One region of the Serratia sp. TSO36 genome, then DNA from elsewhere that is predicted to be linked to it. Evidence: predicted binding sites of a transcription regulator. Region 1 holds the regulator's gene; each other region holds the start of a gene.
The links. The regulator PurR, encoded in region 1, represses purine synthesis genes. The targets are predictions, from matches to a motif close to CANGCAAACGTTTGCNTG.
Positions count from the first base shown of each region.

Region 1 (7,230 bases):
TCGCCCCTCACACCGCCTCACGCGCATTTCTCGCTTTTCTTCCTGTTTTTTATGATGAAAATTGTTAAGATTGAAAGACCACAATAAAAAACGGCCCATTCGGCTCCCGCTCCGGCGGAAAAAGGAAAAAGAGTGGCGCTGTAAAGGAGGAAGCAATGTCGTTTGAATTACCTGCATTACCGTATGAGAAAAACGCGCTCGAGCCGCACATCTCCGCCGAGACCCTGGAATACCACTACGGCAAACACCACAACACCTACGTGGTTAACCTGAACAACCTGGTGAAAGGCAGCGAGTTCGAGGGCAAATCGCTCGAAGAGATCATCAAGACCTCAAACGGCGGCGTCTTCAACAACGCCGCGCAGGTGTGGAACCACACCTTCTACTGGCACTGCCTGTCCCCACAGGGCGGCGGTGAACCGCAGGGCGAACTGGCGGCGGCGATCGTCAAATCCTTCGGCTCTTTCGCTGCGTTCAAAGAGCAGTTTACCGATGCCGCAGTGAAAAACTTCGGTGCCGGTTGGACCTGGCTGGTGAAAAAACCGGACGGCGCGCTGGCGATCGTCAACACCTCCAACGCGGCCACCCCGCTGACCGGTGAAGACAAACCGCTGCTGACCGTTGACGTGTGGGAACACGCGTATTACATCGATTACCGCAATGCGCGTCCAAAATACCTGGAAAACTTCTGGGCGTTGGTCAACTGGACCTTCGCAGCGGAAAACCTGGCGTAAGCGCAGGTTCTGAGGTGATGAGGCGCAGCCAGGCTGCGCCTTTTTTATAACCGGGGGTAAATCAGTTCAACGCGGCAACGAAGCTGAAAGCGATAATGACCGCCAACGCGCAGACGGTGGTGAACAGCGACATCTTCAATTCGGTATCCATGACAACTCCTTTAAAATGGGCTTTCCTAAGGATAAAAGGCGTACAATTAGTACGTCAAATCATTTTCCCACAGTTCGCCGATAAAATCTTGTTATCATTTCCCGGTTTATAATCTCGATTACCTCTTCCACTTTTGTTCAATATGCGACAAAATTCGCAGTTCACAACTGCGTACCGGCATCCATGCCCCTCCTGATTAAGCGCTGAAGACTTCAACACACTAAAAACTCAGTTTTCGCTTCTCTGGAGAAGGATCTACGTAGGCAAACGATTAACATCACACTTACATGCTGTAAACATGTGAGTTCAGGAGTCATTCCTTACATGGCAACGATTAAAGATGTGGCCAAACGCGCGGGCGTTTCCACCACCACCGTTTCGCACGTCATCAATAAGACTCGTTTCGTCGCCGAAGAGACCAAAGCGGCCGTGTGGGCCGCCATCAAAGAGCTGCACTACTCGCCGAGCGCCGTGGCGCGCAGCCTGAAAGTCAATCACACCAAGTCGATCGGCCTGCTGGCCACCTCGAGCGAAGCGCCCTACTTTGCCGAAGTGATCGAGGCGGTGGAAAACAGCTGCTACAGCAAAGGCTACACCCTGATCCTGTGCAACTCGCACAACAATCTGGACAAGCAGCGCGCCTACCTGGCGATGCTGGCGCAAAAGCGCGTCGACGGCCTGTTGGTCATGTGCTCCGAGTACCCGGATCAGCTGCTGGGCATGCTGGAAGATTACCGCAACATCCCGATGGTGGTGATGGACTGGGGCGCCGCGCGCGGCGACTTCACCGACACCATCATCGATAACGCGTTCGAAGGCGGCTATCTGGCCGGCCGTTACCTGATCGAGCGCGGCCACCGCGATATCGGCGCCATTCCGGGCCAGCTGTCGCGCAACACTGGCGGCGGCCGTCATCAGGGCTTTATGAAGGCGCTGCAGGAAGCGCATATCGACATTCGCGAAGAGTGGATCGTCCAGGGTGACTTCGAACCGGAGTCCGGCTACAAGGCGATGCACCAAATCCTGTCGCAAAAACAGCGGCCGACCGCGGTATTCTGCGGCGGCGATATCATGGCGATGGGCGCCATCTGCGCGGCCGACGAGCTGGGGCTGCGGGTGCCACAGGATATTTCCGTGATCGGCTACGACAACGTGCGCAACGCCCGCTACTTCACCCCGGCGCTGACCACCATTCACCAGCCGAAAGAGCGTCTGGGCGAAATGGCCTTCACCATGCTGCTGGATCGCATTATCAGCAAACGCGAAGAGTCGCAGGTGATCGAAGTGCATCCGAAGCTGATCGAACGCCGCTCGGTCGCCGACGGCCCATTCATCGACTACCGCCGCTAATCCCCCGCGCCGGAAGCCTGCGCGGCTTCCGGTTCCACCTCGCTCAGCCACTCCTGATTCAGCGTCTCCCCATCGCCCAGATACGCCAGCAGCCAGCTCATCGCCGGTGACGGTTTATCCTGCTGCCAGGTCAGGCAGCAAGGGCTGGCGGGAAACGGCTGCTGCAGCTGCAACGCCGTCAGCTCACCGCGCTGCACCCGCGGCAGCGCCCGATGCGCCGGCATCATGCCGACGCACAGCCCGGCGCACAAACAGTCGAGCGCCGAAGTCCAATCCGGCACCACCAGCCGCCGCTGGTTATCCAGCGTCCAGGTGACGCGCTTGGGCAGATTGCGCGAGGTGTCCTCCAGGCAAAGCGAAGGGTACGGCCGCAGCTGATCGTCATTCAGCGGCCCCGTCAACTGCGCGAGAGGATGTTGCGGGCTGGCCACACACAGCCAGTTCATATAACCCATGTCGCGGAAGGCGAAGCCGCCGCCGACCGGCACCGCGCGCGTGGCGCCGATCGCCATGTCCGCCCTGCCGTCCACCAAGGCATCCCACACGCCGTTGAACACCTCGGGTTGCAGCATCAATTCGACGTCGGGGAAATGACGGTAGAAATCCAGCACCAGCTGGCGGCTGCGCTGCGGTTTGACGATGATGTCGACCGCAATATTCAGCTGGCCGCGCCACCCGTTGGCCACCTGCTGACAGTGGCGGCGGGTGTCGAGCATTTTTTTGATAACAACTCGCGCATCTTTGATAAACAGCGCGCCGGCGGGCGTCAACTCCACATCGCGATGACGCCGCTCAAACAGCGGCACCGCCAGCCATTGCTCCAGCTGCCGTACGGTATAACTGACCGCCGACGGCACCCGGTGCAGCTCCTGCGCCGCCGCGCTGAAACTGCCGGTGCGCGCCACCGCATCGACCACTTCAAGAGAATATTCAGACCACATCGCCTTGCCTTCAATTTTTTTAACAGCACTTTGCAAATATTACCGTTTCACAAGCAGAGATCCAGCCGGATACACTGGCCGGCGCTAAAAACCTGCGACATTAAAATATTAACGAGAAATACCATGCGAAATTCCTTTGGCTTTATGTTCTACCTCGCCGGCCTGAGCATGCTGGGTTATCTGGCGACCGATATGTACCTGCCCGCCTTCGGCGCCATGCGGGAAGAACTGCAAATTTCCGCCGGCGCGGTGAGCGCCAGCCTGAGCATCTTCCTGGCCGGCTTCGCCTTTGCGCAGCTGCTATGGGGGCCGCTCTCCGACCGTCTGGGCCGCAAACCGGTATTATTGATCGGGCTGACGCTGTTCGCCCTCGGCTGCCTGGGCATGCTGTGGGTGGAAAACGCCGTGCAGCTCTGGATCCTGCGCTTTATTCAGGCCGTCGGCGTCTGCGCCGCCGCCGCCATCTGGCAAGCGCTGGTGGTTGACCGTTACCGCGAAGGCCAGGCCAACCGCGTGTTCGCCACCATTATGCCGCTGGTAGCGCTGTCGCCGGCGCTGGCGCCGCTGCTCGGCGCCTGGTTGCTGAACCACGCCAGCTGGCGCGCGATCTTCGCCGCACTGTTGGCCATCACCGCGCTGCTGCTGCTGCCGACGCTGCTGCTCAAAGAGCGCGCCAAAACGCAACCCAGCGCCGATGCGCCAAAAAACGGCGTCAGCTTTTGGCAACTGTTGAGATCCCCGGTGTTCAGCGGCAACGTCGCCATGTACGCCGCCTGCTCGGCCGGCTTCTTCGCCTGGCTGACCGGCTCGCCGTTCATCCTCGGTGACATGGGCTACAGCCCGAGCGATATCGGCCTGAGCTACGTGCCGCAAACGCTGGCCTTCCTGCTGGGTGGCTACGGCTGCCGCGCCGCGCTCAAGCGCATCAACGGCAAAACCCTGCTGCCGTGGCTGCTGGTAGCTTATGGTGTCAGCATGGTGGCGCTGTATCTGGTGGCCACCCTGACCGATCCGACGCTCACCACGCTGCTGATCCCATTCTGCGTGATGGCGCTGGTCAACGGCGCCGGCTACCCGATCATGGTGGCGAATGCGCTGATGCCGTTCCCGGAAAGCAGCGGCAAGGCCGCCGCGCTGCAAAATACGCTGCAGCTGGGGCTGTGCTTTGTGGCGAGCATGCTGGTGTCGGCGTTTATTGCCCAGCCGCTGTTGGCGACGGTGACGGTGATGGTGTCTACGGTAATCCTGGCCGCGCTGGGGTATTTCCTGCAGCGGGGAAAAGCGGCCGATGCGCAGCAAAAGCCGCAGCGGGAACATGCTAACTCAGCGTCATAATTGCCAAGTTTAATAATCACTTAAAGAATATGCGTGCCGAGTGCGATTTACAGTTGAGTCAACGCCTCGGCACGCCTATACTCAAAAACAACCTTGTAAAGTAACACCTTATAATCTCTATATCTCAATTAGCGCTTGTGTACGCGCTTTGCGTCACACTCTTTTTTTTAAGGATGCGTTTATCCCGCGCCGTTCGCGCTGGGTCGCTTCTTTAAATTTCCTCTGTTCATAGTCGGATATCAGACGCCGCGGGCCTATTTTCCGCCGGTAAACGTATGCACCCGCAGAAATTGTCTAAGCTGTTTCCTAACGGGTCATCAGTCAGAAGAAGGTGATGGAGAAGCTATGAGTTCATCGTGTATAGAAGATCTGAGCATCCAGGACAATCAGTGGTACCGTATCGCGCACGAAATGCTCGGCCTGGCCGGCATTGAAATCAACGGTTCGCGCCCCTTCGATATTCAGGTTAAAAACCCCGATTTCTTTAAACGCGTCTTGCAGCAAGGTTCGCTGGGCCTGGGCGAAAGCTATATGGACGGCTGGTGGGAATGCGAGCGGCTGGATATGTTCTTCCAGCGCGTGGTCAGCGCCGGGCTGGAGAAGAAACTCCCCCACCACCTGAAAGATACCCTGCGTATCGCCGCCGCGCGCCTGACCAATCTGCAATCGAAAAAGCGCGCCTGGATCGTCGGCAAAGAACATTACGATCTCGGCAACGATCTGTTTACCCTGATGCTCGATCCTTACATGCAATATTCCTGCGGCTACTGGAAAGACGCCACCACGCTGGAGGAGGCACAGGAAGCCAAGCTGCGGATGATCTGCGAGAAACTGCAGCTGCAACCGGGCATGCGCTTGCTGGACATCGGCTGCGGCTGGGGCGGCCTCTCCGCCTATGCGGCGAAAAATTACGGCGTATCGGTGGTCGGCGTGACCATCTCCGCAGAACAGCAGAAGCTGGCTCAGGCGCGCTGCGCCGGGCTGGATGTGCAGATCCTGCTGCAGGATTACCGCGATCTGCATCAGCAGTTCGATCGCATCGTCTCGGTCGGCATGTTCGAGCACGTCGGGCCGAAAAACTACCGCACCTATTTCAATGTGGTAGAACGCAATCTGGCGCCGCACGGCCTGTTCCTGCTGCACACCATCGGCTCCAACAAAACCGACATGAACGTCGATCCGTGGATCAACAAGTACATTTTCCCGAACGGCTGCCTGCCTTCAGTGAGCCATATCGCCGAAGCCAGCGAGGGCCATTTCGTGATGGAAGACTGGCACAACATCGGCGCCGACTACGACCGCACGCTGATGGCCTGGTTCGAGCGCTTCAAACAGGCGTGGCCGCAGCTTGCACCGCGCTATTCCGAACGCTTCGAGCGGATGTTCAGCTATTACCTGAACGCCTGCGCCGGCGCGTTCCGGGCGCGCGATCTGCAGCTGTGGCAGGTGGTGTTCAGCCCCAAAGGCGTTGAAGGCGGCATCCGCGTCGCCCGCTAAGCGTTTGCCCGACAAAAAAGGCCCCGGCAGCAATATCGCCGGGGCCTTTTTTTGCTCGTTCGACGCGTACGGCTTAGCCGCAGTAGACGCGGATGATTTTATCGTCGCTGTCGCCAAGGAAGTTCAGGCGGCGCAGGTTGAAATCCATGGTGACGGCAGAGTTGTACGGAATGGCGCGCACCTTGGCGTCGATCCGCACGCCTTCCAGCGAGGTCATCGGTTTGCCGACGAAGTTTTGATACTGCGAAGCGCCGCAGGTATCGTCCGCATCGGCCATTTGCGCGCCCGCGCCCTGCTCAGGCGAACTGCTGCAGGCGCTCAGCGCCAGCAACGCGGTTAACAACAACGTTTTCCCATAAAACTTCACGCGTTTCTCCTCTCTGCTTATGATTCGATTCCGGCGGCAACGCCCGAATCGCTGTCAGTCTTTGTGCGCCGGCGCCGGCGCCATCGCCGCCGCCAGCGCCGCTTCCCGATTGGCCAGCACGCGCTCGACGGTGTCCACCACCGCCTGCGTTTGCGGATCGATCTCGATGTTCACCTTGTCACCCAAGCGTTTCTTACCCAGCGTGGTGCGATCCAGCGTTTCCGGGATCAGGTGCACGCAGAAACGGTTATTCACCACTTCGCCGATGGTCAGGCTAATGCCGTCGATGCCGATGAAGCCTTTGTGCAGCACATATTTCATCAATTCGGCATTCGGCATGCGCAGCCATACCTGCCGGTTATTTTCCGAGGTATAAATCTTGGCCACTTCCGCCGTGCAGATAATATGGCCGGACATCAAATGGCCGCCAATTTCGTCATTGAACTTCGCCGCGCGCTCGATATTGACGATGTCGCCCAGCGCCAGATCGCCGAGGTTGGTCAGGCGCAGCGTTTCCTTAATCAAATCGAAGCTGACGCGGTTGCCTTCCACCGCGGTGACGGTCAGGCAGCAGCCGTTATGGGCCACCGACGCGCCCAGCTCCAGCCCCGGCAGCAGCTCGGCAGGCATTTCGATCACGTGGGTGCGGAAATTGGGTTTCTCATCAATGGCGACCAGCGGCGCGGTGCCTTGTACGATACCGGTGAACATATGTGCCTCTTTTACTAAATAGGTTAAAACGCTATCGGCAGTTTGCCCCAGTTGGCGCTGAAAACCAAATCCGCGACGGCAAAAAACGAATGGCTGCGCATTTAATAACTATTTATCTGCGGCGTTTGCTTAACGACGCCGAGC
Region 1 covers NZ_JBJZOU010000012.1:460,512-467,741, reverse strand. The annotation lists gene sodB (superoxide dismutase [Fe]) at 156-734, shown strand; gene cydH (cytochrome bd-I oxidase subunit CydH) at 796-885, opposite strand; gene purR (HTH-type transcriptional repressor PurR) at 1,210-2,235, shown strand; gene punR (DNA-binding transcriptional activator PunR) at 2,232-3,176, opposite strand; gene punC (purine nucleoside transporter PunC) at 3,300-4,511, shown strand; gene cfa (cyclopropane fatty acyl phospholipid synthase) at 4,857-6,008, shown strand; gene ACK3CV_RS11640 (I78 family peptidase inhibitor) at 6,082-6,375, opposite strand; gene ACK3CV_RS11635 (riboflavin synthase subunit alpha) at 6,430-7,086, opposite strand.

Region 2 (7,230 bases), on a different contig from region 1:
GCCAAAATGAGCGCGGAAGACATGCGCGCGCTGTATGACTACCTGATGAAAGAGGTGCCGGCGCAGAACGTCGCCAACCGCGCCAGCGACATCAGCTGGCCGCTGTCGATGCGCTGGCCGCTGGCGGTGTGGAACCAGCTGTTCCACGACGACCGGCCGTATCAGGCGGATCCGCAACAAAGCGCCGAGTGGAACCGCGGCGCCTACCTGGTGCAGGGCGCGGGCCATTGCGGCAGCTGCCACACGCCGCGCGGCTGGGCGATGCAGGAGAAGGGGCTGGACGGCAAGGAGCCGGTGTTCCTGAGCGGCGCCGAGCTGGACGGCTGGTATGCCTCCAATCTGCGCGGCCTGCCGCCGGAAGAGGTGACGGCGCTGCTGAAAACCGGCCGCAGCCGCCATGCGGCGGTCGCCGGGCCGATGAGCGAGGTGGTGACCCACAGCACGCAGTATCTCAGCGACGGCGATCTGAACGCTATCGCGGTGTACCTGCGCAGCCTGGCGTCGGACACCGCCGCCAAAGCCGCTGCGCCTGCCGCGCAGGCGGATAACCCGGGCGGCAAGGCGACCTACGCGATGTACTGCTCGACCTGCCACGGCAACAAGGGGGAGGGCACCGACTTCGCCATTCCGGCGTTGGCGGGCAATGCCACGGTAACGGCGGACAATCCGCTGACCGCGCTGCGGGTGGTGTTGGAGGGGGCGCATACGCCGATCACGCAGCAGGCGATGGCGTTTGACATGCCGGCTTACGGCTGGGCGTTGAACGATCGGCAGGCGGCGGATCTGATGAGCTATCTGCGGGGAAGCTGGGGCAACCAGGCGGCGCCGGTGACGGTGCAGCAGGTGCAGGACGCGCGCCAACTGCAGGCGAAATGAAGAGGGAGCGCGGTCTGACGGCCGCGCTCCGCAAGCATTACAGCACCTTATGCGGGCCGAAGCATTCGTAGTGGATGCGTTCGGCCTCTACGCCCATTTCCAGCAGCTGTTTGCCCACGAACTGCATGAAGGCCACCGGGCCGCAGAAGTAATAGTGCATCTGCGGATCGGCCAGGCTGCCTTGCAGCGCGCTCAAATCCATCAATCCGCGGCTGTGGTAGTCGCGGCCTTCCACGTCATCGGCGCCCGGCTCGCGGTACCACACATGGCGGCTCAGATTCGGCATGCGCCCGGCAATATCCGCCACTTCATCGGCAAAGGCGTGCACGCCGCCGTTTTCTGCCGCGTGCAGCCAGTGGACCTGCGCCTGATGCTGGCTGTCGTGCAGGGTGTTGAGCATGCCGAGCATCGGGGTTTGGCCGACGCCGGCGGAGATCAGCGCCACCGGCGTGGTCTGGGCCACGTCGAGGAAGAAGTCGCCGTGCGGCGGGGCGATGTAGATCACGTCGCCTTCCTGCGCCTGCTGGTGCAGGTAGTTGGACACTTTCCCCTGATCTTCGCGCTTCACCGCGATGCGGTAGAACTCTCCGTTCGGCGAGGTGGTCAGCGAGTACTGGCGAATTTCCTGATGTTCCAGGCTGTCGTGCTTGATGTAGACCGCCAGGTATTGCCCCGGTTTGAAGTCCGCCACCCGGCCGCCGTCCACCGGCGCCAGCACGAAACTGCAAATCACGTCGCTCTGCGGCTGTTTCTTCAGGATGCGGAACGCGCGCAGATCGCGCCAGCCGCCGTTGTCGGTTTCACTCTGCTGATAAATCTGTTCTTCACGCTGGATAAATACGTTGGCCAGCACGCCGTAGGCCTTGCCCCAGGCGTCCAGGACTTCCTGACCCGGGCTGAACATTTCGTCCAGGGTCGCCAGCAGGTGACCGCCGACGATGTTGTACTGCTCCGGCTGGATATTGAAGCTGGTGTGCTTCTGCGCGATGCGCTCCACCGCCGGCAGCAGCGCCGCCAGGTTCTCGATGTTGGCGGCATAGGCGCAGATGGCGTCGAACAGCGCCTGACGCTGATCGCCGTTGCGCTGGTTGCTCATGTTGAAAATGTCTTTCAATTCCGGGTTGTGCGCGAACATGCGATCGTAAAAGTGGGCGGTCAGCTTCGGCCCGGTCGCAGCCAGCAGGGGAATGGTGGATTTCACGGTGGCGATGGTTTGGCTATCCAGCATGGAAGCGCTCCTTGGGTTGGGATCTTGACGATAATTTTAATGATGTATTTTAAATGCATCTTATTGGGTTCCGCGTCGCTTGTAAATACCCTTGTTTTCGTTGCGGTGTTCTTCGGGCGTCGATCGCGCTCACAGAACATGAAAAAAGCGCATTGTTCGCATGAGGAAATGTCCGTTGATAAACGGCGGCGTTTCGCGGATCAAAGCCTTGCGCCACCTTATGCCAATCGTTTGCGTAAAAACCTCTGTCAAGACCTATCTTCGGTAGGGCGAAACGGTTTACACTGTGGCCCAGAACCCAAACGGGTAGTTATTTGGTGATTTTTTAGTTAGCTGATTTAAGTCAGGAGATGCCGGATGTTAAAGCGTGAAATGAACATTGCCGATTACGATGCGGAACTGTGGCGTGCCATGGAGCAGGAAGTGGTGCGTCAGGAAGAGCACATCGAGCTGATCGCGTCTGAGAACTACACCAGCCCGCGCGTGATGCAGGCTCAGGGTTCCCAGCTGACCAACAAATACGCTGAAGGCTATCCGGGCAAGCGTTACTACGGCGGCTGCGAATACGTGGATATCGTTGAGCAGCTGGCTATCGATCGCGCCAAAGAATTGTTCGGCGCCGATTACGCCAACGTGCAGCCGCACTCCGGCTCCCAGGCTAACTTCGCCGTGTACACCGCGCTGCTGCAGCCGGGCGACACCATTCTGGGCATGAACCTGGCGCACGGCGGCCACCTGACCCACGGTTCCCCGGTCAACCTGTCCGGCAAACTGTATAACGTGGTGCCTTACGGCATCGACGACAAAGGCCAAATCGACTATGACGATCTGGCCAAGCAGGCGCAAACCCACAAGCCGAAAATGATCATCGGCGGCTTCTCCGCTTACTCCGGCGTGGTTGACTGGGCCAAAATGCGCGAAATCGCCGACAGCATCGGCGCTTACCTGTTCGTCGACATGGCGCACGTGGCGGGCCTGATCGCCGCCGGCGTGTACCCGAACCCGGTACCGCACGCGCACATCGTCACCACCACCACCCACAAAACCCTGGCGGGCCCGCGCGGCGGCCTAATCCTGGCGAAGGGCGGCGACGAAGAGCTGTACAAAAAGCTGAACTCCGCCGTGTTCCCTGGCGGCCAGGGCGGCCCGCTGATGCACGTGATCGCCGGCAAGGCGGTGGCGCTGAAAGAAGCGATGGAGCCTGAGTTCAAGGTTTACCAGCAGCAAGTGGCGGTCAACGCCAAGGCGATGGTGGAAGTGTTCCTGCAGCGCGGCTACAAAGTGGTCTCCGGCGGCACCCATAACCACCTGTTCCTGCTGGATCTGGTCGACAAAAACCTGACCGGTAAAGAAGCGGACGCCGCCCTGGGCCGCGCCAACATCACCGTCAACAAAAACAGCGTGCCGAACGATCCGAAAAGCCCGTTCGTCACCTCCGGCGTGCGTATCGGCACCCCGGCCGTCACCCGTCGCGGCTTCAAAGAAGCCGACGTGCGCGAACTGGCCGGTTGGATCTGTGATGTGCTGGACAACATCAACGATGAAGCCACCATCGAACGCACCAAGAAGAAAGTGCTGGATATCTGCGCCCGCCTGCCGGTTTACGCGTAATCCCGCTTTCGCCCGACAAAACCCGCTGCGGCGGGTTTTTTTGTGGCCGCTCGCGGCAAACTGTGAGCTGTCTGGCACTCTAACGCATTGAAGTGGAATGAAGATTGCGGGTCGGTGTGAGCTCTGTCAAAGTATTGCCCTCACTCCGGAGGGATCATGGTTCTGCAATCCACGCGTTGGCTCGCGCTCAGTTATTTCACCTACTTCTTTTCCTATGGCATCTTCTTACCGTTCTGGGGCGTGTGGCTGAAAGGCGAGGGCATCGAGCCCGAAACCATCGGCATGCTGCTCGGCGCTGGCTTGGTGGCCCGCTTCCTCGGCAGCTTACTGATTGCACCCCGCGTTAAAGATCCCTCTCATTTAGTCTCCGCCCTGCGCCTGCTGGCGCTGCTGACCCTGGCCTTTGCGGTCGGTTTCTGTTTCGGCAACGGCTGGGGTTGGCTGATGCTGGTGATAGCGGGTTTCAACCTGTTCTTCTCGCCGCTGGTGCCGCTGACCGACGCGTTGGCCGCCACCTGGCAAAAGCAGATCCGTATGGACTACGGCCGGGTGCGGCTGTGGGGTTCGCTGGCGTTCGTCATCGGCTCGGCGCTGACCGGGCAGTTGGTGGCGGTATGGGGCCATAACGCCATTCTCTACAGCCTGATCTTCAGCGTGCTGGCGATGCTGCTGGGCATGCTGTTGAAGCCGAGCGTCATGCCGCAGGGCGAAGCGCGCGCGCGCAGCGGAACCGAACGTTCGCTGTGGGCGCTGCTGAAAGAAGGGCCGGTCTGGCGCTTCCTGCTGTGCGTCACGCTGCTGCAAGGGGCGCACGCCGGCTACTACAGCTTCGGCTCCATTTACTGGCAGGAGGCCGGCTATTCGGCCTCGACCATCGGCTATCTGTGGTCACTGGGCGTGGTGGCGGAGGTGATTATTTTCGCCAGCAGCAACGTGCTGTTCCGCCGCTGGAATGCGCGCAACCTGCTGTTGCTCTCCGCCTGCTGCGGCGTGTTGCGCTGGAGCCTGATGGCCTACAGCACCGAGCTGGGCTGGCTGCTGCTGATCCAGATCCTGCACTGCGGCACTTTCACCGTCTGCCATTTGGCGGCGATGCGCTTTATCGCCGCGCGTCAGGGGCAAGAGGTGATCCAACTGCAGGCGGTGTATTCGGCGCTGGCGATGGGCGGCGGCATCGCCGTCATGACGGTCATTGCCGGGTTCCTGTTCGAACATTGGCAGGGCGGGGTATTCTGGGTGATGGCGGCGGTCGCGGCGCCGGCCTTGTTCATCCGGCCGCCGGCGGTCAGCGTCAGCCGCTGATTAAGGGGCTTCCAGCAGCGCGCGGATCGCCTGGCGCTGCCGGGTTTCCAGCGGCAGTTCGGTATAGACCAGCGGCGGGTGCGGATCGCTGTGCACCGCCGCATAAGGGGTGATCACCAGCGTGATGCCCTGCGGCGCTCCGCCGCGCAGATAGTCGCTCAGCGGCAGGTACTTGATGTTCAGCGGCAATAGCGTGAGCTCTCGGATCTGATATTCCACTTCCTCTTCCAGCTGCGGGTTGTCCAGCGTCAGCAGCAGCACTTGCTTTTCCTGCAGCGCGTTGTCCTGCATCAGCCAGGCGCCGAAGCTGATGGCCACCAGACCCGCCTCCTCGTTGGAAAAATGCACGCCGTACTCCTGCTCCAGCGGTTTCAGCGCTTCCTGCGTGGTGCGCATCAGCCGCGGGTATTTGCGCACCACTTCTTCCAGCAGCATATTGTCGATGCCGATGGCGAAACGGCAGCGCTCCAGCGCCGGCGCCAGATGGGCGAACAGCTGGCTGACCAGCTCCGCCTTGCTGCTGAAGGCCATGCCGGAAAGTTGCTGGAAGCGCTCGACCATGCTGTCGATCGCCACCATCAATCTCCGCTCTTGCGCTGAGTCGTTGCTGTGGTAGCTGTGATTTTTCAACATGGTGAAGGTCAGCGCCAAAAAATCGCGCTCGTCTGCCTGCGGCGGCTGGTTAAACAGCCGGTTGCAGGCCTGATGCAGCCAGGCGGCGGCTTGCTGTTCCGGCTTTTTCCGCAGCCAGTCGCGTTGAACCGCGTCGAAACGCGGATGCTGCTGCAGGCGATTTTGCCAGGCGCAGTAGAGCAGGTAATGCTGCAGGAATTGGCGGTCGCGCGCATCGAAGTGGCGGCTGAGCAGCGGCTCGCAGGCGTCGATCGCCTCTGTCAGCGCAGACGCCGGGGCGGCATCAGTCGCCAGCGCTTGCCGCAGGCGCGGGGCGAAATCGCCTTCGACAAACCGCGGGCTGCAGCGCAGGGCCCGCCGCAGCCAGTGGATCAGGCACAGGCGTTGGTCGAGCACGCTGCCCCGCAGTTGGTAGCCATGGTCGGGATCGACGGCGATCTCCAGGTGATGGAAACGCTGGATTTCACTGGCCACCTCGGCTATATCTTGCCGGGTTATCGGGGGGGCGACGCCGTTGATTCGGCTTAGGGTCTCCAGCTGTAACTCGGGCTCCGGCGTGTACAGCATCAGCAGCAGATGGCAGCGCCGTTGTTGTCCGGAGAGCTCGGGCACGGGAGAGGTGTCCAGGCTCATTATCACCTTCCGGCATAAAAGGTTGCGATTATGCCTAAGCATAGCAAAAGGCTTTGTGACGGCAGGATTACCGCGCGGCTTTTACTTCGGCTTACAACTTTCGTCACAAATATCGCCGGGAGAGGCGGGCCGTTAGGCATCTATTTGTGTTACGTTATAACAAATGCAGGTAAGACAGGATAATGATGAAGTTACGTCGTCTTTTGGCTGCCTTCGGCGCCGTGTTCAGCGCCGGTGCGATCGCTCATCCGCACAGCTTTATCGACATGAATACCACCTTCGTCGCCAAAGACCAGCGGCTGGTCGGCCTGAAAATGGTGTGGGTGATGGATGAAATCACCTCGGCGGATCTGCTCTACGATGCGAAAAACGCCAAGAGCGATTCGGAAGTGTGGAAAAAGCTGGCGGCGGAAGTGATGGCCAACGTGCTGGGGCAGCACTATTTCACCGATCTTTACCGCGACGGCAAACCGGTGAAATACCTGAACTTGCCCAGTGAATATCACCTGTCGCGCCAGAGCAACCAGGCGGTGCTGGAGTTCGTGCTGCCGTTGGCCGAGCCGCAGCCGCTGGCGGGCAAGCCGTTCGAACTTTCTACTTACGATCCGACTTATTTTGTGGATATGACCTATAAAGACCAAAATGCGCTGCATCTGCCGCCGGAGATGGCGCAGCTGTGTAGCTACAAGCTGATGACGCCGAAGCCGAATGCGTCGCTGCAGGCCTATGCGCTGTCGCTCGATAAGAACGACTCGCCCGGCGAAGACCTGGCCCTGGGGCAGCAGTTCGCCCAGCGGGTGACGCTGCAATGTCGTTAAATCTCTCGCAACCGACGACGAGCCGGCGCCACTGGGCCTTCGGCCTGTGGCCGCTGCTGCCGTTCACGCTGGCGCTGGCGGCCGCCGCGCTGCTGGCGTGGCACTATTGGCCGCAGCTGCTGATGCAGA
Region 2 covers NZ_JBJZOU010000021.1:349,913-357,142, reverse strand. The annotation lists gene ACK3CV_RS19205 (c-type cytochrome) at 1-876, shown strand, start outside; gene hmpA (NO-inducible flavohemoprotein) at 914-2,104, opposite strand; gene glyA (serine hydroxymethyltransferase) at 2,462-3,715, shown strand; gene ACK3CV_RS19190 (3-phenylpropionate MFS transporter) at 3,872-5,017, shown strand; gene csiE (stationary phase inducible protein CsiE) at 5,018-6,283, opposite strand; gene ACK3CV_RS19180 (DUF1007 family protein) at 6,466-7,101, shown strand; gene ACK3CV_RS19175 (nickel/cobalt transporter) at 7,092-7,230, shown strand, end outside.
Region 2: glyA (serine hydroxymethyltransferase) is a predicted target of PurR. The motif match lies at 2,325-2,342, and genes of this name have one in related genera.

Region 3 (7,230 bases), 130 kb from region 1:
CTCAACCTCCCGCGGTGGCCAGGCTGGCAACGGGTGGGCGTTCAGGAGCAAAAGACGTGCAAATGACCCTCATGGAATACATCACTCGGCACTTTAACGGCGATCTTCATCGTTACGCGCAGTCGGAAGGCGTCAGCCGTGAACAAATCATTAGTTGGATAAATAATGAATGTCACGTGATCAAAGGCAGGCTGTTTATGCCGGTGAAGCATCTCCCGGTTGAACAAGCCCAGTGATGACAAAAAAAACCCCGCCAGGCGGGGTTTTCTGTTTCTGATAACACGGAAAATCAGAAGTTATAGCCGACCACGAGGTAATAACCCCAACCGGTAGACTTGATCGGGCCCTGCGGGGTGCCGATATCCGCGCCATCCTGCCACTGGCCGCCGTTATGGAAGTAACGCGCCACGAAAGAATAGTGCCAGTGATCGTAGTTCAGCGCCAAAATATGGCTGGAGGCGATCGAGTTGCTGGTGCGCACCTGTTTGCCGGTGCCGTCAACCCAATGGCTGTCCTTGCCCAGATCGGAACCGAAGTCGAAGTTGGTGAAGCCGATGTAGCTCAGGTTGCCGCCCCACACCTGGGTCAGCGGCACGAAGTATTTCACCTTGAAGCGGTAACCGTCCCAGCTGTTCTCGTTGGCGGCCTGGTAGTTTTCCCACTGGTATTTGGCATAGATGTTCATCGACAGGCTCATCGGCAGGCCGGTGTCGATATCGGTGCCCAGACCCATGTACCAGGTGTTCTGACGGCCGTCGGCGTTGTGGCCCAGATCATAGATGTAGTTGTTGGCGAAGTACCACTCTTTGAACGGACCGAAGCTCAGATCGGTGCCGGTCAGCTTGTCGATGGAGAAGCGCGGTTCAATCTCCATAAACAGTGGGGAACCTTTGTCCCAGATGCCGCGATCCGGGGTATTGCCCACGCCGAAGAACTTCGGCACGTCAACGTAACCGTAGAAATCGAACCAGTCTTTCTTGGCGAAGGCTTCGTATTCGAGATACACGTCGTTATTCAGCTGCGGCCCGAAGCGGGTGTGGTAGCTGCCCACCACGTTGACGCTCTGGTGCCACCAGTCGGAGACATATTGACTGTCTTTGCTATCAGCCATTGATGATGCACTGTAAGACGCTGCGAGCAGTACACCTGCTGCGAGAGCTATTTTTTTCATTTTATTACCACATGCTTAAAGGGCCATTTCCTGCCCGTTTAGAAAAGATGACAATGAGTCTGCCGACACCTGGCGTTGTCTTCACACAGAAACTCGGATGACGCGCGCATTATAGAAACCACTGACTGTAAGAATCTGTGATCCAGTTACGCATTTCGCGAATAGGTAATCGATTGCGTTCACATTTGTCAAATTATGTTTCATGCAAATTCACATTCGCTGTGATTTTTGTCATGCACATCGATTTTTAGCGCAGTTTTTGAGCCAAATGTCATCAGGGCGTCACCTGCCCGCCATTGAGCCGCAGCAAAGAAAAAGCCGACGTATAAACGTCGGCCTTCATCAAAATCAGTAAAAAATACGCAAAGCGAAATCAGTTCACCGCCGGCACCGCTTTGGCGATGTTTTCCTGGCGGAACGCCACCTCTTCGCCGTTTTTCACCTCCCAGCTGGCGACCGGGATATCGGTCTTGGGCGCCGCCGCGACGACCGAGCCGTAAATCAGCTTGTCGTCGCGGCGCAAAATATAAACGTCGAGCTGATATTCATGCCGCAGATTCGCCGTGGTCAGGCGCACGGTATCGCCGCGCTCGTAGTGATGCACGTCGATTTCGGGTTGTTGAATAAATTGAATGTCGCTTCTCATCGTCGTCGTTCCTTCAGGCAACATGGCTAGTTAAATTCTAGTTCAACATTGCGCCGACGGCGGAGAATTTCCGTTAATTTCCACGGGTTGCCCGCCAACAGATCAGCGAGCCGAGAGTGACCATCGCCACGCCCTGCCAGAAATTGACGGTCAGCGAGGTGTGCAACACCAGCGCGGCGAACACCGCCGACAGCACCGGGGTAAAATAAGAGACGGTCGCCAGCAGCGTCATGTTGCCGTGCAGAATGCCGACGTTCCAGGCGGCATACCCCGCCCCCATCGCCACCCCGGCGCACAGCAGCGTCACGGTCACGCCGGCGCTGAACTGCATGCCGCTTTCCGCGCTGAAGGCATACTTCAGCCACAGCGCCAGCGCGGTCAGCACGATGAACAGCACCACGCCGTTGCTGCCCTGGGCGATCTTCTTGGTCAGGTTGCAGTACAGCGCCCAGATCACCGCGCCGCTGAAGGCCAGCCCGTAGCTGAGCGGATTGCTGCGCACGTTGGCCAGCATCTGCGCCGGCGACCAGCCGCCCTCGCCGCTCATGATCCAGCCGATGCCGAACAGCGATAGCAGCAGCCCCGGCAGCAGCCACCATTTCGCCTTTTGGCCGTTGAGCGCCAGCGCCATCAGCACGGTGAAACAGGGCCACAGGTAGTTGATCATGCCCACTTCTATCGCCTGCAGGCGGGTATTGGCGTAGCCGAGCGACAGCGACAGGCAGATCTCGTAGCTGACGAACAGCAGGCTGCCGACGATGAGATAAGGCCGCGGAAAGCTGCGCCATTTCGGCACGCCGAGCGCCACCAGCAAAAACGCCGCGCTGACGCTGTAGATCATCGCCGCGCCGCCGATCGGCCCCAGCCCTTCGCTGACGCTGCGAATCAGGCCGACGACGCTGCTCCACAGCACAATGGCCAATAAACCGAACAGCGTGGCGCGGGTACGCGAGGGCAAAGCGGGCATAATGCGGATCCAATGGGTTATTTTTTATCAGGTTTTTCACTCTACTGCCGCACGCGCCAAAAAGAAAGGCGGGAAATTCCCGCCTGTGATTTTATTGCTGCGGCTGCCGCTCGAGCTGCGGCGGCGGCTGGCGAAAACGCCGGGTCAGCCAGGCCAAATAGCCGAAGCCCAGCGTCGCCCAGATAAGCCCCATGGTCAGCGAGCTCTTCTCCAGGTTCAGCCACAGCACCCCCACCGTCAGCGCCCCCACCAGCGGCAGGAACAGAAAGTTGAAGCGATCCTTCCAGCTTTTGTTGCGCCCTTCGCGAATGAAGAAGTGGCTGATCACCGACAGGTTGACGAAGGTAAAGGCCACCAGCGCGCCAAAGTTGATCAGCGCCGTGGCGGTCACCAGATCGAACGACAGCGCCGACAGCGCCACCAGCCCGACCATCAGCACGTTGAGCGCCGGCGTGCGCCATTTAGGGTGGATGTAGCCGAAGAATTTCTCCGGGAACACGTTGTCACGCCCCATCACGTACAGCAGGCGCGACACGCTGGCGTGCGACGCCAGGCCGGAGGCCAGCGTGTTGATAAAGGTCACGCACAGGAAGATCGACTGGAACAGCTTGCCGCCGACGTACAGTGCGATCTCCGGCAGCGCGGCATCGGGCTGGTGGAAACGCTGAATGGTCGGGAAAAACAGCTGGATGAAGAACGACACGCTGATAAAGATCACCCCGCCGTACAGCGCGGTCAGGAAGATGGCGCGCGGGATCACCTTGGCGGCGTCGGGCGTCTCTTCGCACAGCGTGGTGACCGCGTCAAAGCCGAGGAACGAGAAGCACAGGATAGTGGCGCCGGTAATGATCGGCAGCAGGTGCGCATTCTCGCTGAGGAACGGCCGCAGGCTCCACACCGTGCCCATCCCCTCGCCGTTGTGCAGGCCGCGCACCACCAGGTAGATGAACACCAGAATGATCGCCACCTGCGCCAGCACGAACAGGGTATTGAAGTTGGCCACCAGATTGACGCTTTTCAGATTGATGGCGGTAATCAGGATAACGAAGCCCACCACCCACACCCAGGGCGGCACTTCCGGGAACAGCGCGGTCAGGTAAATCTTCGCCAGCAGCGTGTTGATCATCGGCAGGAACAGATAATCGAGCAGCGATGACCACCCCACCAGAAAACCGACGTGCGGGTTGATCGCCTTCTGCGCATAGGTGTAGGCGGAGCCGGCGGTAGGAAACTGGCGCACCAGTTTGCCGTAGCTGATGGCGGTGAACAGCACGCCGGCCAGCGCCAGCAGATAGGAGGTCGGCACATGGCCGTCGGTGAGGCCGGAGACGATGCCGAAGGTATCGAACACCGTCATCGGCGTCAGATAGGCCAGGCCCATCATCACCACCTGCCACAGCTTGAGGGATTTGCGCAGCTGCGGTTTGCCCGCCGGGCCGCCGTCGGTGGCTTTAATCGTCATGGCATTTCCCCTCTTGGTCCTCTGCTGTCAACCGTGCAACGTCATTCAGAGAGGCCGCGGGGAAACTGCTGCTCAGGCGGCGGGTAAAACGGGTTGGGGTCACTGTCGGGCGGCCGGCGACCGGCCCGTAGGCACTGCGGCACAGGCAAACGTCTGCGCATGGGAATGACTGAGTCATGGTTATTTCCTCGTCGGCGTCCTGTACGCCGTGATAGAAGAAATTCAGTACCGCAGCGCGCAGCCTCACCGGCCACAGGAGAGCCGATGAAATGCGCCGGACGCGCGCGGTAGTCGCAGGGTGAGCGGGATCAGGCGTTTTTCAGCATCCACTCAATTTCGGTTTCGGTGATCAGGCGCTCGAACTGCACCAGCTCATCGGTTTTGCAGGCCAGATAGACGTGGCTGAAACGTTCGCCCAGCAATGCATTGAGCACCGGCTGATGTTCGAACTCGTACAGCGCGTCGCTCTGGCGGATCGGGAACGGCAGCCCGTCCTGCTCCAGCCCGTTGCCGGTCACCGGCTCAGGCAGCGGCAGCGCGGTTTCCAGCCCGTAGACGATGCCGGCCAGAATGGCCGCCATCACCAGATAAGGGTTGGCGTCGGCGCCCGCCACGCGGTACTCCACGCGGTGGTTGTCGCGATCGCCGCAGGGAATGCGCAGCGCCACGGTGCGGTTGTTATGCCCCCAAGAGGCCTGGGTCGGCACATACATGCCGGGCTGGAAGCGGCGGTAGGCGTTGACGTTCGGCGCCAACAGCGCCATCGAAGACGGCATCAAGGCGATCATGCCCGCCAGCGCCTGTTTCAGCAGCGCCGAATCTTCGCCGTCGTCGTCGGCGAACACATTGTCGCCCTGCGCGTTCAGCATGCTGATGTGCACGTGCATGCCGCTGCCGGCGTGTTCCTCATACGGCTTGGCCATAAAGGTCGCCTGCATGTTGTGGTTCTCGGCCACCATGCGCACCAGCCGCTTCAGCGCCAGCGCGTGATCGCAGGCCTGCAGCACGTCGTCGGTATGGTGCAGGTTGACCTCGAACTGCCCCGGCGACGCCTCCGCCACCGCGCCGTCCGCCGGAATGCCCTGCAAACGCGCCAGTTCGTCGATCTCGCTCAGCACGTCGGCGAAATGGTTGAGGTTATCGACGGAATACACCTGGCTTTGGGTGTTGCGCTCTTGCGTGCCCGGCGCGCACGGCGGCTGCAGATAGCCCTCCGCGTCGCGTTGACGATCGATGAGATAGAACTCCAACTCTACCGCTACCACGGGGGAAAGCCCGCGCTGACGCAAACGCTGCCACACTCGGTTCAGCACATTGCGCGGTTCAACGTCAAAGGGAGTGCCATCTTCATCCAGCATGGTGAGCAGCACCTGCGCGATATATTGCGGGTCCGCCGCCGACGGCGTCAGCGTGCCCGGCACCGGCACGCACACGTGATCCGGCTCGCCCAGTTCCTGCCCCAACCCGGCCTCTTCTACGACGTTGCCGAGAATATCCATCGCAAAAACCGACGCTGGGAAGTAACAGCCCTTCTCAAGTTTGTTCAGGCCGCCGACCGGGATGCGTTTGCCGCGGAAGCTGCCGTTCAGATCGGTCAACAGTACGTCGACATGTTGGGTTAACGGATAACGTTCCAGATACTTCTTCACTTCGCGCTGGAACGCGCTACTTCGTCTCTCTTCACTGTGCTGAACAAAGTTTTCCACTTCTACGATGTTGGTCTGCATGGTTCACCCGCCGTTTGTGTTTTGCTGTCGTCGATGTTTATTGACCGCGTTGTTCAATATAATGCCCACAAATGAAACGTAGATGAAACAAATTTGTTTTGCAAGTGTTACTTTTGGTTTGAATATTGCCCAATCGACTGCTAGATTTATAGAATATTGAACGAAATCGGCGGTGGAGATGCTTATCGTTCATAATTTCGAACGTACCAAGGGGATAGCATGGACAATATATTTAACAGACCAGTCATCGGCGTCGTCATGTGCAGGTATAGGTTAAACGGGCACCTCACACAGACCTTGCAAGAAAAGTACCTGAATGCCGTTATCGCCGCCGGCGGCCTGCCGATCGCCCTGCCGCACGCGCTGGCGGAGCCGGAAATGCTGGCGGAACTGCTGCCGCGCCTCGACGGCATTTTGCTGCCGGGCAGCCCCAGTAATGTGCAGCCGCACCTTTATGGTGAAAACGGCGATGAGCCTGACGCCGATCCTGGCCGAGACGCGTTGAGCCTGGCGCTGATCCGCCAGGCGTTCGACAGGCGCATTCCCCTTTTCGCCATTTGCCGCGGCATGCAGGAGATGGTGGTCGCCACCCAAGGCACCCTGCATCGCCGCCTGTACGAACTGCCCGAGCTCCTGGAGCATCGTGAAGACCACGACCTGCCGCTGGAACAGCAATACGCCCCCGCCCACGAGGTCACCGTTCAGGAAGGGGGGCTGCTTTCGCAACTGATACCGGATTGCAACAGATTCTGGGTGAACTCGCTGCACGGCCAGGGTGCCAAAACCCTGGGCGCGAGCGTGCGCATCGAGGCGCACGCCGCCGACGGGCTGGTGGAGGCGATCAGCGTGCGCGATCAGCCCTTCGCGCTCGGCGTGCAGTGGCACCCGGAGTGGAACAGCGACGAGTACGCCCTGTCGCGCCTGTTGTTTGATGGTTTCATCACCGCCTGTCGGAACTATCAAAAGGAAAAACGCCCATGAGCGACGTCAGCTTGGCACCGGGAAAACGTCTGTCGCAGATCCGTCAACAATTAGGGTTGTCGCAGCGCCGGGTCGCCGAACTGTCTGGGTTAACCCACAGCGCCATCAGCACTATCGAACAAGATAAGGTCAGCCCGGCCATCAGTACGCTGCAAAAGCTGCTGACGGTATACGGTCTGTCGCTGTCGGCGTTTTTCGCCGAGCCGGAAAAACCGGCGGAGCCGCAGATCGTGATCGGCAGTGACGATCTGATCGAAATCGGCAGCCAGGGCGTTT
Region 3 covers NZ_JBJZOU010000012.1:331,897-339,126, reverse strand. The annotation lists gene ACK3CV_RS11040 (hypothetical protein) at 57-236, shown strand; gene ACK3CV_RS11035 (nucleoside-specific channel-forming protein Tsx) at 290-1,171, opposite strand; gene ACK3CV_RS11030 (hypothetical protein) at 1,545-1,817, opposite strand; gene yddG (aromatic amino acid DMT transporter YddG) at 1,891-2,784, opposite strand; gene ACK3CV_RS11020 (APC family permease) at 2,876-4,246, opposite strand; gene ACK3CV_RS11015 (glutamine synthetase family protein) at 4,555-5,973, opposite strand; gene puuD (gamma-glutamyl-gamma-aminobutyrate hydrolase) at 6,193-6,954, shown strand; gene puuR (HTH-type transcriptional regulator PuuR) at 6,951-7,230, shown strand, end outside.
Region 3: ACK3CV_RS11035 (nucleoside-specific channel-forming protein Tsx) is a predicted target of PurR. The motif match lies at 1,334-1,351, and genes of this name have one in related genera.

Region 4 (7,230 bases), on a different contig from region 1:
CGGATATGTTATAAGGGCGGTCTGAATGTTCACTCGCTTTACGTGACGTCTCACTTCACCTTGTTAGGATTAAAACTATGGTTACTTTCCACACCAATCACGGCGATATCGTTATCAAGACCTTTGCTGACAAAGCGCCGGTTACCGTTGAAAACTTCCTGAACTACTGCCGCGCCGGTTTCTACGACAACACCATCTTCCACCGTGTGATCAACGGCTTCATGATCCAGGGCGGCGGTTTCGAGCCGGGCATGAACCAGAAAGCGACCAACGCGACCATCAAGAACGAAGCCAACAACGGTCTGAAAAACACCATCGGCACCCTGGCAATGGCACGCACCAACGATCCGCACTCCGCCACCGCACAGTTCTTCATCAACGTGGCTGACAACGACTTCCTGAACTTCCGCGGCGAAAACGTGCAGGGCTGGGGCTACTGCGTGTTTGCTGAAGTGGTTGAAGGCATGGACGTGGTCAACAAGATCAAAGGCGTGAAAACCGGCCGCAGCGGCATGCACCAGGACGTACCGGTAGAAGACGTGGTGATCAACAGCGTGACCGTCAGCGAGTAATCGCGGCTGCATGAGTACGCTGTTCATCGCAGATCTGCACTTGTGCGCACAGGAACCGGCAATCACTGCCGGTTTTCTGCGTTTTTTACGGCGCGAAGCGGTGCACGCCGACGCGCTGTACATCCTCGGCGACCTGTTTGAAGCCTGGATCGGCGACGACGATCCCGAGCCGCTGCACGCGGAGATCGCCGCGGCGCTGAAAGCGCTGCAACAGGCCGGCGTGCCCTGCTACTTCATCCACGGCAACCGCGATTTTCTGCTCGGCAAACGCTTCGCCCGCGCCAGCGGCATGCAGTTGCTGCCGGAAGAGAAAGTGCTGGAGCTGTACGGCCGCAGGATCCTGATCCTGCACGGCGACACCCTGTGCACCGACGATCACGCCTATCAGCAATTCCGCCGTAAAGTGCACAACCCGCTGATTCAAAAATTGTTCCTGGCGCTGCCGCTGCGCTGGCGATTGAAGATCGCCGCCAAAATGCGCGCCCGCAGCCAGCAATCCAACCAGGACAAGTCGGAAGCCATCATGGACGTCAACCCACAGGCGGTCGAACAAACCATGCTGCGCCACGACGTGCACTGGATGATCCACGGCCATACCCACCGCCCGGCGGTGCACCGGCTGGCGTTGAGCAACGGCGAAGCCCATCGCGCGGTGCTGGGGGCCTGGCACGTCGAAGGATCGATGATCAAAGTCAGCGCCGACGCCGTCGAGCTGATCCAATTCCCATTCTGAATTCCAGACTGGCGCGCGAGTGAAAATTCGCGCTTTCGACGGTGAAAACCGGCGACGCAACCGTTTTCCTCGCCGTGCGCTCATGGTATGCTCTACGCCCTCATTCGGCCCTCAGCCGACGCCAGACAAATCACAGGAGCCTTACACCCATGGGAGCCAACGCTGCTTCAGCCGCCACTACCGGGGCGAAAATCGCAATTGTAATGGGATCGAAAAGTGACTGGGCCACCATGCAGTTCGCCGCCGAAGTCCTGACCCAGCTCGATGTCCCCTTCCATGTCGAAGTCGTTTCCGCCCACCGCACGCCGGACAAGCTGTTCAGCTTCGCCGAGCAGGCTACCGCCAACGGTTTTGACGTGATCATCGCCGGCGCCGGCGGTGCGGCGCACCTGCCGGGCATGCTGGCGGCGAAAACCCTGGTGCCGGTGCTGGGTGTGCCGGTGCAAAGCGCCGCGCTGAGCGGCGTAGACAGCCTGTACTCCATCGTGCAGATGCCGCGCGGCATTCCGGTGGGCACGCTGGCGATCGGCAAAGCCGGCGCCGCCAACGCCGGGCTGTTGGCGATGCAGATCCTGGCGCTGCACGACGCCGCGCTGGCGCAGCGTTTGGCGGACTGGCGTCAGGCGCAGACCGAAGACGTCTTGAACCACCCCGATCCGCGGGAGGATGCATGAAGCCGGTTTGCGTACTGGGCAATGGCCAGCTGGGGCGCATGCTGCGCCAGGCAGGCGAACCGCTGGGCATCGCCGTTTACCCTGTCGGCATCGATGCCGAGCCCGAAGCGGTGCCGTATCAGAACAGCGTCATTACCGCCGAGATCGAACGCTGGCCGGAAACCGCGCTGACGCGCGAGCTGGCGACCCACAGCGCCTTCGTCAACCGCGACATTTTCCCGCGCCTGGCGGATCGCCTGACGCAAAAACAGCTGCTCGATCAGCTCGGCCTGGCGACCGCGCCGTGGCAGCTGCTGGCGAGCGCCGCCGAATGGCCGCAGGTATTCGCTGCGCTAGGCGAGCTGGCGATCGTCAAACGCCGGGTCGGCGGTTATGACGGCCGCGGCCAGTGGCGCTTGCGCCCGGGCCAGGAAGCTGAACTGCCGGCCGATGCCTATGGCGAGTGCATCGTCGAGCAAGGCATCAATTTCTCCGGCGAAGTGTCGCTGGTGGGGGCGCGCGGCCACGACGGCCGTTCGGTATTCTACCCGCTGACCCACAACCTGCATGAAGACGGCATCCTGCGCACCAGCGTTGCGCTGCCGCAGCCCAACCCAGCGCTGCAGCAACAGGCCGAGCAGATGCTGGCGGCGATCCTGAACAAGCTGAACTACGTCGGCGTGATGGCGATGGAGTGCTTTATCGTCGGCGATCGGCTGCTGATCAACGAACTGGCGCCGCGCGTGCACAACAGCGGCCACTGGACGCAAAACGGCGCGTCCATCAGCCAGTTCGAGCTGCACCTGCGCGCCATTCTCGGCCTGCCGCTGCCGCAGCCGGTGGTGAGCACGCCGTCGGTGATGGTCAACCTGATCGGCACCGCCGTCAACGAACAGTGGCTGTCGCTGCCGCTGGTGCATCTGCACTGGTATGAGAAAGAGGTGCGCCCGGGCCGCAAGGTCGGCCATCTCAATCTGAACGACCCGAGCGCCGCCGATCTGTGCCAGGCGCTGCAGGCGCTGGCGCCGCTGCTGCCGGGCGAATACCAAAGCGGGCTGGCCTGGGCGCAGCAGAAGCTGGCTTAACGGTTTAAGCCGCCGAAAAAGAAGAAGGTTCAGCCCAGGCTGAACCTTTTTTTTGCCGCAAAGATCAACGCGAGCCGATATTACGCAACGGTTTGCCGGCCATCAGATTGCGTTCAATATGTTCCAGAGAAATATTTTTGGTTTCCGGGATCAGCGCCAACGTGATGAAAACAAACAGCACGTTAAGCCCTGCATAGACCCAAAAGGTGTGCGCGCTACCCAACGAATTCAACATGGTCAGGAACGTCGCTCCCACAATCATATTGGCGATCCAGTTAGTGGCAGTGGAGCAGGTGATGCCGAAATCGCGGCCTTTCAATGGCTGGATCTCTGAACACAGCACCCAAATCAGCGGGCCGGCGCTCATGGCAAAGCCGACGATAAACATCAGCAGCATGACGATGGCGAAATATTGCGCCACCGCCGAGTTCATGCCGATATTCATCATGGTTCCCAGCGCCCCCATGCCGACGGCCATCACGATAAACCCAAGGATCAGGGTGGGTTTGCGGCCCCAGCGATCGACCAGCCCAATAGCGATAAAGGTGGCCAGCACGTTGACCAGACCGACGATCACCGTGCCCCACATCTGCTGTTCCGTGCTGGCGAAGCCCGCCAGACCGAAAATCTTCGGCGCGTAATACATGGTGACGTTCATCCCGGTGAACTGCTGCATCACCTGGAGAAGAATGCCAAGGAAAACCGCGCGGCGGAAATTTTTATTGCCTTTGAACAACGCCCAACCGCTTTGCTTCAGTTTGAGGCTTTCACGAATTTCATTCAGCTCATGCTGCGCCTGGGCACTGCTGTCGCGCAGCTTCTCCAACACCTGGCGCGCCTGCTCATGACGATTGCGCGAGGCCAGCCAGCGCGGGCTGTCAGGTAAAAAGAACACGCCAACCAACAACAGCCCGGCCGGGATGGTGATGACGCCCAACATCCAGCGCCAGGCGCCGGTATAGCTGAATGCCGTATCAGACAGGTAAGCCGCCAAAATACCAATGGTGATCATCAATTGATACATCGAGATCATGCTGCCGCGGATTTTCTCCGGCGCGATTTCGGAAAGATAAATCGGCGCGGTATAAGAAGCGATACCCACCGCCAATCCCAGCAGAATGCGTGAAACGATCAGCACCTCCACGTTGGGGGCGAACGCTGAACACAGCGATCCCGCGACGAACAGAATGGCGCCGATCATCAAACTGTATTTGCGCCCCAGCCGGAAGTTCATCCAGCCGCTGCCGATGGCGCCGACGGCGGCGCCAAACATCATCGAGCTGACCACCCACTCCTGCTGAGAGCTGGTGATATGAAAAGTGTCGGTAATAAACGGCAGAGCGCCGGCGATTACGCCAATATCCAAGCCAAACAACAGGCCGGCCAAGGCGGCCAAAAAACAGACGAAAAAAGTCATGCCGACATGGGTCGGGCTTTTCTCCGCCGGTGCAACTTTAACGGTAGCGCTCATACAGCCTCCAGGAGAAAACGGTCATCAGTTGTGCGACATGATAGGAGGCAATGCGTCGGAGATAAGTGAGTACGATCACATTAGTGGAAGCGGTTACATAATTTTAAACCTTAATTCTACGCATCAATAGACGACAAACTCGTTTACTCACTGTCTAACTCATTATTTACATGCATAAAAAAGTAAGCAACGGCCTGAGTTTGGTAAGAGCATTGCCAATACGCATTGTGTCGATAGAGTACAAATGTAATCGATTTCACAAAAATCAGCGTGACGTGCGGAAGGGAACAAGGAGAAAAGCCACGGTAACGCGCGGCGGAAAATCGGCAGGCCCGGCCGCGCTTGGCGGCAACGGACCTGCGATAGCAAGATCAGCCATCATAACTGCGGAACAGCGCCCGGCCGCGCAGCAGGCGCACGCCCAGCCAGCCGCCGCACAGCGACAGCAGCAGCGCGCTGGCCAGCGGCAATGCCCACCACAGCACCGGCGTCGGCGTCCACGGGAAGTCGAACACCCGGCTCTGCAGCAGCCACAGCGCCGCCTCGGCGCCCACCGCCGCCGCGATGCCCGCCACCAGCCCCAGCAGGGCGAACTCGCACCACAGCGTGCGGCGCAGCAGCCGTTTGCCGGCGCCCAGCGTGCGGTACACCACCAGCTCCTGGCGGCGCTGACGCATGCCGACCTGCACCTGTGCCAGCAGCAGCAGGCCGCCGCACAGCACCACCAGCACCACCATCACCTCCAGCGCGCGACTGACCTGCTGCAGCACGCCGCCGACCTGTTTCAGGATCGCGCCGATGTCCATCAGGCTGAGCGTCGGGAACTGGCGGTTGAGCTGGGTCAGCATCTGACCGTCGCCGTCGTAGCGGAAGCTGGTAAGCCAGGTCTGCGGCTGGCCGTCCAGCGCGCCCGGCGGGAAGATAAAGTAAAAGTTCGGCTTCAGGCTTTCCCAATCCACCTGGCGCAGGCTGGTGACCTTGGCGCTGAACGCCTGGGTATCGCCGCTGAAGGTCAGCGTGTCGCCCAACTTGATCTTCAGCCGCCCGGCAATGCCTTCATCCATCGAGACTTCGCCGCTTTTCGGCGGCCAGCTGCCCGCCACCAGCGGATTATGATCCGGCAGATCGGCCAGCCAGGTCAGGTTCAGCTCGCGGTTCACCGCCTCGCCGCCCGGATCGTCTTCATGCACCCGCTCGGTCGCCAGCTGCTGGTTAATCTCGGTCAGGCGCACCCGGACGATCGGATAATAGGTTTCCGGCTTGATCTGGTGCTGCTGCAGGAAGGTTTTCACCTGCGGCACCTGCGCCTCGGTCATGTTGAGCAGGAAATAGTTCGGGCTATCCGGCGGCAGCTGTTGCTGCCAGCGGTCGAGCAAGTCGCCGCGCAGCACCAGCAACAGCGCCAGCAGCATAAACGACAGCGAGAACGCCGCCAGCTGGCTGATGGTCACCCACGGCTGATGCAGCAGGCGGTTGACCGCCAGCCGCAGCGCCAGGCTCTTGAGCGTGATGCGGCGCAGCAGCTGCAGGCTGCCCCAGCCGATGCCGCCCAGCAGCAGCGCCAGCACCGCCATGCCCGCCAGGATCGCCCACAGCAGCGTGCTGGCCCCCATCAGCGTCACCAGCAGCGCCACCACGACTGCCGCCGTCACCGGCAGGAAGTAGCGCAGCGGCCAGACGTTGGCCACTACGTCGCGGCGCAGCACCCGCAGCGGCTGGGTGGCCAGCAGCTGACGGTACGGCCGCAGCCCGACCAGCAGCGAAATCAGCACCAGCGCGCCGAGCGCCCACAGCCACGGCCAGGCGCCAGCGGCGGGCAACGCGGCCGGCAATACCGGCTTCAGCAGGCGAATCAACAGCGCTTCGAACGCCAGCCCGATCGCCCCGCCGCACACCGCCGCCAGCGCCATCACCGCCAGCCACTGGCCGACGATCAGTTTACGCAGCGCGCCGCGCCCGGCGCCAAGGGTTTTCAGCACCGCGATCAGATCGTAGCGGCTGCGGCAATAGTGGCTCATCGCCACCGCCACGGCGGCGATCGACAACAGCAGCGTCAGCAGGGCCGACAGCAGCAGGAACTGTTGGGATCGCTGCAGCGACTTGCCGAGTGCACTGCCGGACTCCTGCAGCCCGAACCAGCGCTGATCCGGCGTCAACTGCGGCGTCAGCCGCTCCTCGTAACGCTGAATATCCGGCTCGGCGCCGGCGAACATGTAGCGGTAGGTCAGGCGACTGCCCGGCTGCACCGCGCCGGTCTTATCGACGTCCGCCAGGTTGATCATGATGCGCGGCGCGGTCTGGAACGGGTTGAAGCCGGCGTCCGGTTCCTGAATGATTTCACCGGCGATGCGCAGCGTGGTGTCGCCCACCTCGAGCGAATCCCCCACTTTCACGTTCAGCAGCGCCAGCAAACGCGGCGCCACCAGCACGCTGCCCGGTTCGGGCTTGATGTTGGCCGGGCGAGTTTCCAGCTTGCCATACAGCGGATAGGCCAAATCGGTGGCTTTCACGTCCGCCAGCTGCGGCCGGTCGCCGGCATAGGTCATGGTGGTGAACGACAGCTGGCGGCTCAGCGTCAGCCCCTGCTGCTGCGCGTCCAGCAGCCAGCCTTCCGGCACCGGATGCGCACTGCGCAGCACCCGATCGCCGGCGATAAAATCGCGGCTCTGCTGGCTGAGCCCTTTGTCCATGCGATCGCTGATGCTGCCCAGCGCCA
Region 4 covers NZ_JBJZOU010000009.1:158,335-165,564, reverse strand. The annotation lists gene ppiB (peptidylprolyl isomerase B) at 78-572, shown strand; gene ACK3CV_RS06075 (UDP-2,3-diacylglucosamine diphosphatase) at 583-1,305, shown strand; gene purE (5-(carboxyamino)imidazole ribonucleotide mutase) at 1,455-1,979, shown strand; gene purK (5-(carboxyamino)imidazole ribonucleotide synthase) at 1,976-3,043, shown strand; gene ACK3CV_RS06060 (sugar porter family MFS transporter) at 3,108-4,514, opposite strand; gene ybbP (putative ABC transporter permease subunit YbbP) at 4,886-7,230, opposite strand, start outside.
Region 4: purE (5-(carboxyamino)imidazole ribonucleotide mutase) is a predicted target of PurR. The motif match lies at 1,359-1,376, and genes of this name have one in related genera.